DNA from 2 places in the Klebsiella grimontii genome. Region 2 is predicted to be linked to the other one. Evidence: predicted binding sites of a transcription regulator. Region 2 holds the regulator's gene; the other holds the start of a gene.
The links. The regulator LexA, encoded in region 2, represses DNA repair genes until DNA is damaged. The targets are predictions, from matches to a motif close to TNCTGTATGTACATACAGNA.

Region 1 (5,720 bases), 120 kb from region 2:
TCTGCTCTTTGGCGACAGTCTGAAAGCCAAAATGCGTCGTTTCTTGTGAATCCTCAACCATCTCAATGCCTGCTTGCTTATCAAGAAAATGTTCGTTGAGTGTAACAGGTTTAGCGCACTTCCCATACGCTTCAACGCGGCTGAGGGCGGTTATCATACGCGGCGGCAGCGGCCGTATCGGAAGAAAAATCGTTATCTTCCTGAACGTTACCGTCATCTGTAAGGAAGTATTCCTCATCCTGTGCGGTTGCCTGTTCGACTAAGTCAGGATTAATCCCACGTTTAACCTCCACGCCCAGCTCGCGAAATGATTCCGCCTGCACCAGCAGGTTGCCTCGCCCGGAAGCGAGCTTTTTCATCGCCTGGCGGTAGTTATCCTGGGCTTTATCCAGGCTCTGGCCGATAGCGGACATATCGTCAACAAACAGGCGCATTTTGTCGTACAGCCGCCCCGCTCTTTCGGCAATTTTCTGCGCGTTACGGCTCTGATGCTCATAGCGCCAGAGATTGGCGATAGTCCGCAGCGCCACCAGCAGCGTGGTCGGGCTCACCAGCATAATGTTGTTTTTCAGCGCTTCGCTAATGAGTTCCGGCTGGCGATCGATCGCCAGCAGGAAGGCCGGCTCCAGCGGGATAAACATCAGAACGTAGTCGAGCGAGCGCAGCCCCGGCAGCTGCTGGTAGTCTTTACGCCCCAGCAGGCGCATATGGTTGCGTACGGAAGCGATATGCTCCTGCAGCGCCGCTTCACGGGTATAATCATCTTCGGCATTGAAATAGCGTTCGTAGGCCACCAGGGTCATCTTGGCATCGATAACCACGTCTTTCCCCTGCGGCAAACGGACAATCACATCAGGCTGCATCCGCGAGCGGTTGTCCGTTTCGATGCTCACCTGGGTCTGATATTCATGGCCCTCCCGCAGCCCGGACGCTTCCAGCACGCGGGTCAACACCACCTCGCCCCAGTTGCCCTGGGTTTTGTTATCGCCCTTAAGCGCGCGAGTCAGGTTTAGCGCCTCCTGGGCCATTTGCGCATTAAGCTGCTGGAGATTACGGATTTCATGGGCCAGGGTGTGGCGCTCCCGCGCTTCCTGGCCAAAGCTATCCTGCACCTGACGGCGAAAACCATCCAGCTGCTCGCGAAGTGGCGTCAGCAGGCCGTGCAGGCTCTGGCGATTCTGCTCATCCACCCGTCGGTTGCTGTGCTCAAAGATGCGATTCGCCAGGTTCTCAAACTGCTCGCTAAGCCGCTGCTCGCTGTTGACCATCTGGCGGATTTTATCTTCGGCATGCAGCTGAGTGGATTCAAGACGGGTTGTCACTTCACGGAGATCGGCTTCCAGCGAGGCGTTGATATCGCGCAGGCTGCGCAGCTCGTTATTGAGCAGTTCGCACTCTTCTCGCCAGTGGGACTCCTGCACCAGCTGCTGGCGGGCCGCGCTCAGTTCAATATCCAGCTCGCGCCGCTCTTCGATAAGATCGGCGCGAATTTGATCGGCGTGCGCTTTCGTCGCCAGCCAGCCAACAATCAGGCCCACGGCCAGCGCCACAACGGCACTCATAATAATCGAAATATCCACAACGCCCCCTGCGGCAACCACTTACGGCACAAAATAGAATTGTGCTGTACAAACGTCCAGTTGGAAAGGGTTTTCCTGCGAGGCGCTACGCAAAAAAGAAGAGCCGGAGAGTCCGGCCCTTTACGGAAAGGAGAAGAACTACAGCAGGCGACGCGCCGCTTCCACGACAATTTTCACCGCGTGGCTTTCGGTTTGCTTCATGGTTTCCGCGTTCGGAATTTCCTGCTGGGTACGGTTGACGATAACTCCGGCAACCATCCCGGCGCGCAGGCCCTGGCTGGCGCACATCGTCAGCAGCGTGGCGGATTCCATTTCATAGTTCATCACGCCCATCGCCTGCCACTCTTCCATCGAGCCTTTAAAGCGGCTCACAACGCGGCCGGAGAAGGTGTCGTAACGTTCCTGACCCGGATAGAAGGTGTCGGAGGAGGCGGTCACGCCGATATGGGTGGTTGCGCCGATAGATTTCGCCGCTTCAACCAGCGCGGTAGTACATTCAAAATCAGCCACCGCCGGGAACTCCATGGGCGCAAAGTGCAGACTTGCACCGTCCAGGCGGACAGAAGCGGTAGTCACCAGAACATCGCCTACGTTGATGTGCGGCTGGATGGCGCCGGTGGTGCCAATACGCAGGAAGGTACGGATGCCGAGCTGGGCCAGTTCTTCCACGGCGATAGAGGTCGATGGGCCGCCGATACCGGTAGAACAAACAATCACTGCTTTACCGTCCAGCTCCGCGCGCCAGGTGGTGAATTCACGGTGAGATGCCAGCTTAACCGGCTTATCCATCAGCGCGGCGATCTTTTCCACACGCTCCGGATCGCCAGGGACGATAGCCAGCGTAGCCCCTTGTAAATCGTTTTTGGTGAGGCCGAGATGAAAAACATCAGACTTGGACATAAAAAACTCCTCTGTGGGTCGAATTATCAGCAGAAGCAAAACGGTACTTTACAGAAGCTGTCGGCTCAATTTTGTGACAACAATCACCACGAATGAAATTCATTGCAATAACTTTCCATAAAAGGGTGATATACATCACATTAACAAGCTAAATCGCGGAAGCCTGAACAAAAGATAGCCTGTTTCGGGCACTGTGTTTGGTTAACGTCCTGTCAAGAGCAGCTATAGTTATTGCTGCGCTAACAAATTAAGGGTACGGAGAATACCATGACGACAATTAAGCAAACCGGCTTTGCACCTGCAGCCACGCCGCACGCCGCCACTGCCGTTCACACATCAGATGAGAACATCGTCTCCGGAGAGACATCAATCCCTTCGCAGGGGGATAACATGCCGGCATTCCACGCCCGCCCGGGGAACGTCGACGGCCCGCTGCCGGTCGTCATCGTGGTTCAGGAAATTTTCGGCGTGCATGAACATATTCGCGATATTTGCCGCCGTCTGGCGAAAGAGGGGTATCTGGCTATCGCTCCAGAGCTGTACTTCCGCCAGGGCGACCCTAATGATTACAGCGACATCCCTTCTCTGTTCCAGGGGCTGGTTAAAAAAGTGCCGGACTCTCAAGTGCTGGCCGACCTCGATCACGTGGCCAGCTGGGCCTCCCGCCACGGCGGCGATGCCCATCGCCTGCTGATTACCGGCTTCTGCTGGGGCGGGCGCATTACCTGGCTGTACGCTGCGCATAACCCGCAGCTAAAAGCCGCCGTCGCCTGGTACGGCAAACTGGTCGGCGAGAAAACGTTGAATTCGCCGAAGCATCCGGTGGATATTGCCGTCGATCTCAACGCGCCGGTTTTAGGGCTGTATGGCGCGAAAGATGACAGCATTCCGCAGGATACGGTGGAAACCATGCGCCAGGCGCTGCGGGCGGCCAACGCCACGGCGGAGATCGTGGTTTACCCGCAGGCCGATCACGCTTTTAACGCCGACTATCGCGCCAGCTATCATGAAGAGTCGGCGAAGGACGGCTGGCAGCGGATGCTGGCGTGGTTTGCCCAGCATGGCGGTCAGCGCGGTTAAAGTTCAGCTATTGCCGATATGGCGCTTCACCATCCCGGCAATAGTACCGTCCGCTATCCATGAAGAAAGGCAGCGGCAAATAAATTCATAGTGCTGCGGCGCATTGCGCGGGACGCATATCGCCTGGCGTATCTGGCTAAAGCTGTCGGGCAGAACGCGTAACGCCGGGTTTTCCTGCGCGGCTTGCTCCAGAGGCTGGCGAATACCGGCCGCCATATCGCCTTCGCCGTGGATGAATGCCTGAATAGCCTCCTGAGAAGTGGCGTACTGGCGCATCGTCGCGTGTTTTAGCGTGCGAATCAGATACAGCTCGTAGGCCGCACCTTTGCCCACGTTTATCACCACACCTTCGCGGTCCATCTCCTGAACCGACCGTATTTCACTCTCTTTTTTAACCATCGCCGAGCTTTCGATGGTGACGTAGGGCGGCGTGAAGCGAAGCTTATCTTCCCGCGCCGGGTCGATAGCCAGAAAAGCGATATCCCATTGATCCTGCAGCGCCGCATCCACTACCTGCCCGGCCGTCGGCCAGGTCACAAACCGCGCTTCGCGCTGGCTCTCTGCCGCCAGCTTGTTCGCCAGCTCAACGGTTATCCCTCCCGGAGAGCCATCCGGCAGAAGTGTCGCGAGAACCGGGTTGCCCAGGTTAATGGCAAAACGCAAATATCCCTTTTGATCGTTATATTCAGTCATCATTTACCTCCGAAGAGCGACATTCGCCCGGTTCAGGAAACGCTTAACTTTAGCCAAAGAGATCCTTCCTGGGCAAACTCAATACATAGGATCGCGGCTTGTTGGTTGGACGTTCTTAATGCTCTTCTGCTTACCCCGACCCGCCACGAGTCGGGTCGCTCTCCATTAGGCCTGGCGCAGGTTCTGCGCGGCCTTGACCATGTTGGTCAGCGCGCTTAGGGTTTCCGGCCAGCCGCGGGTTTTCAGGCCGCAGTCCGGGTTCACCCACAGGCGCTCGGCGGGGATACGCTGCGCGGCTTTCTTCAGCAGCGCTTCGATCCACTCCACGCTCGGCACGTTCGGGGAGTGAATGTCGTACACGCCCGGCCCGATTTCATTCGGATAGTCGAACTCTTCGAACGACTCCAGTAGCTCCATATCGGAGCGCGAGGTTTCGATGGTAATGACGTCAGCATCCAGCGCGGCAATAGAGTCCATGATGTCGTTGAACTCGCAATAACACATATGGGTGTGGATCTGCGTGTCGTCTTGCGCCACCGCCGCGTTGATACGGAAAGCTTCCACGCCCCACGCCAGATACGCATCCCAGTCGCTACGCTTCAGCGGCAGGCCTTCGCGCAGCGCCGGTTCGTCGATCTGGATGATACCGATACCGGCGGCTTCCAGGTCCGCCACTTCGTCGCGCAGCGCCAGAGCAATCTGCTTCGCAATCGTTTCACGGGTGACGTCCTCCCGCGGGAAGGACCAGCAAAGAATGGTCACCGGGCCGGTCAGCATGCCTTTTACCGGTTTGTCGGTCAGCGACTGAGCGTATTTAGCCCACTCAACGGTGATCGCCTCCGGACGGCTGACGTCGCCGATCACCACCGGCGGTTTGACGCAGCGGGAACCATAGCTCTGTACCCAGCCGTTCTGCGTGAAAATAAACCCATCCAGGTGTTCGCCGAAGTATTCCACCATGTCGTTACGCTCGGCTTCACCATGTACCAGCACGTCCAGGCCCAGGCGCTCCTGCTCCATAATCGCCTGCCTGATGTGTTCGGCGATGCCGGTACGGTAGTTGTTCGCATCCAGATTGCCCTTTTTAAAGTCCAGACGCAGGCCGCGGATCTCGGTGGTCTGCGGGAAAGAACCGATGGTGGTGGTCGGCCAGGCCGGCAGCTTAAAGCGGGCGCGCTGCGCTGCGGCGCGGACTTGATAGGCGCTTTGGCGCTGGCTGTCCTGAGCGGTGATGGCCGCCAGACGCTTCTCCACCGCCGCGTTATGCACGCGGGTTGAGTGGCGACGGGCCTGAATCGGCGCGCTCCATTCAGCAATCGCCGCGGTATCGCCGCTGTTCAGCGCATCGCGCAGCAGCGCCAGCTCCTCACATTTTTGCAGGGCGAAGGCAAACCAGCTCTTCACCTCCGCATCGAGCCGCGTTTCCACGCTCAAATCGATCGGGCTGTGTAGCAGGGAGCAGGAAGA
Region 2 (5,720 bases):
AGAAGAGTGTGCGGAAGGCGTCGAAGATATTATGCATACGCTGGCGGCAAGAATGGGGTTCGCTCTGCGCCACAACGTCATTGAGGCTCATGGCCTGTGCGCCGCCTGCGTTGAAGTGGAAGCCTGCAGTACGCCGGGCCACTGCCACCACGACCATACCATCCAGATCAAAAAGAAAGCCCGCTGAGGCGTTAGCCGCAGCGGGAAACAAGGGTAGCGGTACCTCCATGTACCGATCGTGCAGGCAATAACAGTGGGTTAAAACACGGCGTTTTCGCTACCAGCGATAGTCGTTTTTGGTTTCCCAGTCGGTCACTTCTTTCTCTGCCTGGTCTTTGGCGTAACCGTAACGTTCCTGAATTCTGCCCACCAGCTGGTCGCGTTTGCCTTCAATGACGGTCATGTCATCGTCGGTCAGCTTGCCCCATTTTTCTTTCGCTTTACCTTTGAACTGTTTCCAGTTACCGCCGATTTCGTCTTTATTCATCATGCATTCCTCATCGTTCGGTTATCGTTCGGTGAATGAACAGCCCGCTGTGTACCGGACATGACTTAACTATAGATGAGTATTCTGAGTAAGATTTATTATTCGGAATCTTTAACCATCAGATGAACTAAATGCACTATGAAAACCAGGTTCCACGCTGCCAGTGCCGCCGCCAGATAACCGCCAGGGAAGCGCCGCGCAGGGCGAGAAATACCGCCAGCGCCAGCCACAGCCCGTGGTTACCGAGCGCCGGTACGGTTAACAGCGTCAGGGCAAACCCTGCCGCCGCGACCGCCATGCTGTTGCGCATCTCCGCGCCGCGCGTCGCGCCGATAAACATACCGTCCAGCAGGTAACACCAAACGCCGATGACCGGCAGGATCATCTGCCAGACCAGATAGCGATCGGCCAACTGCTGTAGCGAAGGCAGCGAGGTCAGCAACGCGATAATTTGTTCACCGGCAAGGCCGTAAATCAGCGCAAACGCCAGCGCCACCAACCCTGACTGGCGGCAGGCCGCATGCCAGACCGCAAGCAGTTGGCTGTCGTCACGCGCGCCGTAGGCCTGCCCGGAGTGCGCCTCAACGGCATAGGCAAAGCCGTCCAGCGCATAGGCGGTAAAGGTCAGCATCGTCATGAGGACCGCATTGACCGCGACGATATCGGCGCCGAGGCGGGCGCCAAATACCGTCACCGCCCCGAAGCAGAGCTGTAGCAGCAGCGAGCGCAGCATGATGTCGCGATTCAGCGCCAGCAGACGGCGTATATCGCCGCGCCAGGCGTTTTTCAGCATCGACAGGGATACGCCGCGCAGCGCCAGTACGCGCCGCGCCATAAGCAGTCCGATAAAGAAAGTGGCGTATTCTGCCATGACCGTCGCCAGCGCCGCCCCCTGCACGTTCATATGCAGGCCCATCACCAGCCATAAATCGAGCACAATGTTGAGGACGTTGCCGACCACCAGCAGAATCACCGGCGCTCTGGCGTACTGTACGCCCAGCAGCCAACCCAGCAGAACCAGATTCGCCAGCGAGGCCGGCGCGCTTAGCCAGCGAATCTCAAGGAAGCGTCGGGCCTGTTCAAGCACCGCTTCGCTACCGCCGACAATATGCAGCGCCAGGTTTATCAACGGGATCCTGAAAAGCACAATCGCCAGCCCGGCGGCCAGCGCCAGGCCCAGCGGCTGCACCAGCGCGCGCGCCAGCCGCTGCGGATCCCTGGCGCCAAACGCCTGCGCCGTCAGCCCGGTGGTGCTCATACGCAGAAAAAGGAGCAGCATAAAGAGGAAGCTGGTCGCCGTTGCGCCAACCGCCACGCCGCCCAGATAAATCGGGCTGTCGAGATGACCAATAACGGCGGTATCCACCAGCCCCAGCAGCGGAACGGTGATATTGGAGAAGATCATGGGCAGCGCTAAGCGCCACAGGGCTTTGTCGGCGGCGTTAAAAAGCATGGAGAAAGCGCCTAAATGAGGAAAAACGACGCAGCATCATGCTTCAGATGATGATGCTGCGAGATGAAGAGATTATTGCCAGTTGCCGTTGCGGATAACGCCGACGGCCAGGCCTTCAATAGTAAAGCTTTGTTCGCGAAGGTCGACCACGATCGGCGAGAATTCGCTGTTTTCCGGCAGCAATTCCACGACGTTACCCTGTTTTTTCAGACGCTTCACGGTCACTTCTTCGTCGATACGCGCCACAACCACCTGACCATTGCGCACATCCTGCGTTTTATGGACAGCCAGCAGGTCGCCATCGAGAATACCGATATCCTTCATCGACATACCGCTAACACGCAGCAGAAAATCGGCGTTCGGCTTAAACATGGCCGGGTCCACCTGGTAGTGGCCTTCAATGTGCTGCTGCGCTAGCAGCGGCTCACCTGCCGCGACGCGGCCAATAAGCGGCAGACCGGTTTCTTCTTCCGTCAGCAGACGAATACCGCGGGAGGCGCCGGAAACGATCTCGATTGCGCCTTTACGCGCCAGCGCTTTCAGATGCTCTTCCGCCGCGTTTGGGGAGCGAAACCCCAAGCGCTGAGCAATCTCCGCACGCGTCGGCGGCATGCCCGTCTGGCTGATATGATCCCGAATGAGATCAAACACCTCTTGCTGCCTGGTCGTTAACGCTTTCATTCCGCCCCCTGGGTGTATATACAGTTATGCTGTGAGTATATACAGCTAACGGTGATTTTGGAACCACATTTCACACAAAAATCAGGAGTTTCTTTCCGTTTTGCGAGCAGCTACGACAAGACTTAGCGGTAGTTCGCCCACAGCAGCGTTCCCCACGCGATCAGCGCGATGATAATCGCCAGCAGTACCGCCGCCGATCCCATATCTTTCGCTCGCCCCGAAAGCTCATGATGCTCGGGACCGATACGGTCAACCACCGCCTCAATCGCGCTATTGATAATTTCAACTATCATCACTAACAGGACCGAGCTAATGAGCAGCACCCGCGTGATGGCATCGACGTCTAACCAGCAGGCGATCGCCACGGCAATAACGGCCGCGATGCCTTCCTGACGAAATGCGGCCTCATTGACCCACGCCGCACGGAATCCTTTCCAGGAATACCCGGCCGCTTTAATAATTCGGGTTAACCCAGTGGTATTATTGGCCATCAAACAAACCTTTTTATGTAAATGACGTCAATGAGTGTACGCGTTTGCCGCGTTACAACGGAAATTTTGCGCACTTTCTGTTATTCTTGCGGCGCATTTGCATGATTAACCAGAGGCTTCACATCGTCTATGTCTGGCTGGCAACGAATTTACTATAAATTACTGAATTTACCATTAAGGGCGCTGGTAAAAAGCAAGTCGATTCCGGCGCAACCTGCGCAGGAATTAGGCCTGGATACCTCGCGTCCCATTATGTACGTCCTGCCCTACAATTCGAAGGCGGACCTGCTGACGCTGCGCGCGCAATGTCTGGAACATGAGTTACCGGACCCGCTGGAGCCGCTCGAGATCGACGGCGCCCTGCTTCCGCGCTACGTATTTATCCACGGCGGGCCGCGCGTGTTCACCTATTACACGCCGAAAGAAGAGTCTATCAAGCTCTTTCACGACTATCTGGATTTACACCGCAATCATCCCGATCTTGACGTGCAGATGGTGCCGGTTTCGGTGATGTTCGGTCGCGCGCCGGGGCGTGAAAAAGGCGAGGTTAACCCGCCGCTGCGTATGCTCAACGGCATTCAAAAATTCTTCGCCGTTCTGTGGCTGGGCCGCGATAGCTTCGTCCGTTTCTCGCCTTCGGTCTCGCTGCGCAAGATGGCGGACGAGCACGGTACCGATAAAACTATCGCTCAGAAGCTGGCCCGCGTGGCGCGCATGCACTTCGCCCGCCAGCGCCTGGCGGCGGTTGGCCCGCGCCTGCCTGCGCGCCAGGATCTGTTTAATAAACTGCTGGCGTCAAAAGCCATTGCCCGCGCGGTAGAAGACGAAGCGCGCAGCAAGAAAATTTCCCATGAGAAGGCTCAGCAAAACGCTATCGCCCTGATGGAAGAGATCGCCGCGAACTTCTCCTATGAGATGATTCGCTTGACCGACCGCGTGCTGGGCTTTACCTGGAACCGGCTGTATCAGGGTATCAACGTCCATAACGCCGAGCGTGTCCGCCAGCTGGCGCACGAAGGCCACGAGATAGTCTACGTCCCGTGCCACCGCAGCCATATGGACTATCTGCTGCTCTCTTACGTCATTTATCATCAGGGCCTGGTGCCGCCGCATATCGCTGCCGGCATCAACCTGAACTTCTGGCCCGCCGGGCCGATTTTCCGTCGCGGCGGCGCGTTCTTTATTCGCCGCACGTTCAAGGGCAATAAGCTCTACTCAACCGTATTCCGCGAATATCTTGGCGAGCTGTTTAGCCGCGGCTATTCGGTGGAGTACTTCGTTGAGGGCGGTCGTTCACGTACCGGTCGTCTGCTGGATCCGAAAACCGGCACCCTGTCGATGACCATCCAGGCGATGCTGCGCGGCGGTAACCGCCCTATCACCCTGGTGCCGATTTACATCGGCTACGAGCACGTGATGGAGGTCGGCACCTACGCCAAAGAGCTGCGCGGCGCGACGAAAGAGAAAGAGAGTCTGCCGCAGATGCTGCGCGGCTTGAGCAAGCTGCGCAATCTCGGCCAGGGCTACGTTAACTTCGGCGAACCGCTGCCGCTGATGGCCTATCTGAACCAGCACGTGCCGGACTGGCGCGAATCTATCGACCCTATCGAAGCGGTCCGTCCTTCCTGGCTGACGCCGACGGTGAATAACATCGCCTCGGATCTGATGGTACGCATCAATAATGCCGGCGCGGCAAACGCCATGAACCTGTGCTGTACCGCGCTGCTGGCGTCGCGTCAGCGTTCGCTGACCCGCGAGCAGCTCACCGAGCAGTTGGAGTGCTATCTCGCCCTGCTGCGCAACGTGCCATATTCAGCGGATGCGACCACGCCTGCGGCCTCAGCCAGCGAGCTTATCGACCACGCGCTGCAGATGAACAAGTTCGAAGTCGAGAAAGATACGATTGGCGATATCATCATTCTACCGCGCGAGCAGGCCGTCCTGATGACCTATTACCGCAACAACATCGCCCATATGCTGGTGATGCCGTCGCTGTTAGCCGCCATCGTCACTCAGCATCGTCGTATTACCCGCGCCGAAATTCTGCGTCACGTCGAGATGTTCTATCCGTTCCTCAAGGCCGAGCTGTTCCTGCGTTGGGAAAAAGCGGAGCTGGCGGGCGTCGTCGATGCGCTGATCGCCGAGATGCAGCGTCAGGGTCTGATCGCCCTGAACGACGATGAGGTGAGCGTTAATCCGTCTCACGCCCGTTCTCTGCAGCTGCTGGCCGCAGGCGCGCGCGAAACGCTGCAGCGCTACGCCATCACCTTCTGGCTGCTGAGCGCCAACCCGTCAATCAACCGCAGTTCGCTGGAGAAAGAGAGCCGCACCGTGGCGCAGCGCCTGTCCGTTCTGCACGGCATCAATGCGCCGGAGTTCTTCGATAAAGCGGTGTTCAGCACGCTGGTGCTGACCCTGCGCGACGAAGGCTATATCAGCGATACCGGCGACGCCGAGCCGGAAGAGACGTTGAAGATCTACCGCATGCTGGCGGATCTGATTACTTCTGATGTGCGGTTAACGATTGAAAGCGTTACCCAGGATGAAGCGTAACGTTTAACAAGATATCCCGGCCTGCGCCGGGCTACCGGACCATGCGGTTTTGTAG

Region 1: rmuC (DNA recombination protein RmuC) is a predicted target of LexA. The motif match lies at 1,623-1,642, and genes of this name have one in related genera.

Annotation. Positions count from the first base shown of each region.
Region 1 is NZ_CP169721.1:5,446,921-5,452,640, forward strand. Features, by position in the region: gene ubiE (bifunctional demethylmenaquinone methyltransferase/2-methoxy-6-polyprenyl-1,4-benzoquinol methylase UbiE) at 1-61, opposite strand, end outside; gene rmuC (DNA recombination protein RmuC) at 132-1,580, opposite strand; gene udp (uridine phosphorylase) at 1,719-2,480, opposite strand; gene ACE3MN_RS25530 (dienelactone hydrolase family protein) at 2,748-3,560, shown strand; gene ACE3MN_RS25535 (transporter substrate-binding domain-containing protein) at 3,564-4,253, opposite strand; gene metE (5-methyltetrahydropteroyltriglutamate--homocysteine S-methyltransferase) at 4,419-5,720, opposite strand, start outside.
Region 2 is NZ_CP169721.1:5,329,789-5,335,508, forward strand. Features, by position in the region: gene zur (zinc uptake transcriptional repressor Zur) at 1-187, shown strand, start outside; gene ACE3MN_RS24970 (CsbD family protein) at 278-487, opposite strand; gene dinF (MATE family efflux transporter DinF) at 624-1,940, opposite strand; gene lexA (transcriptional repressor LexA) at 2,013-2,621, opposite strand; gene ACE3MN_RS24985 (diacylglycerol kinase) at 2,744-3,112, opposite strand; gene plsB (glycerol-3-phosphate 1-O-acyltransferase PlsB) at 3,242-5,665, shown strand.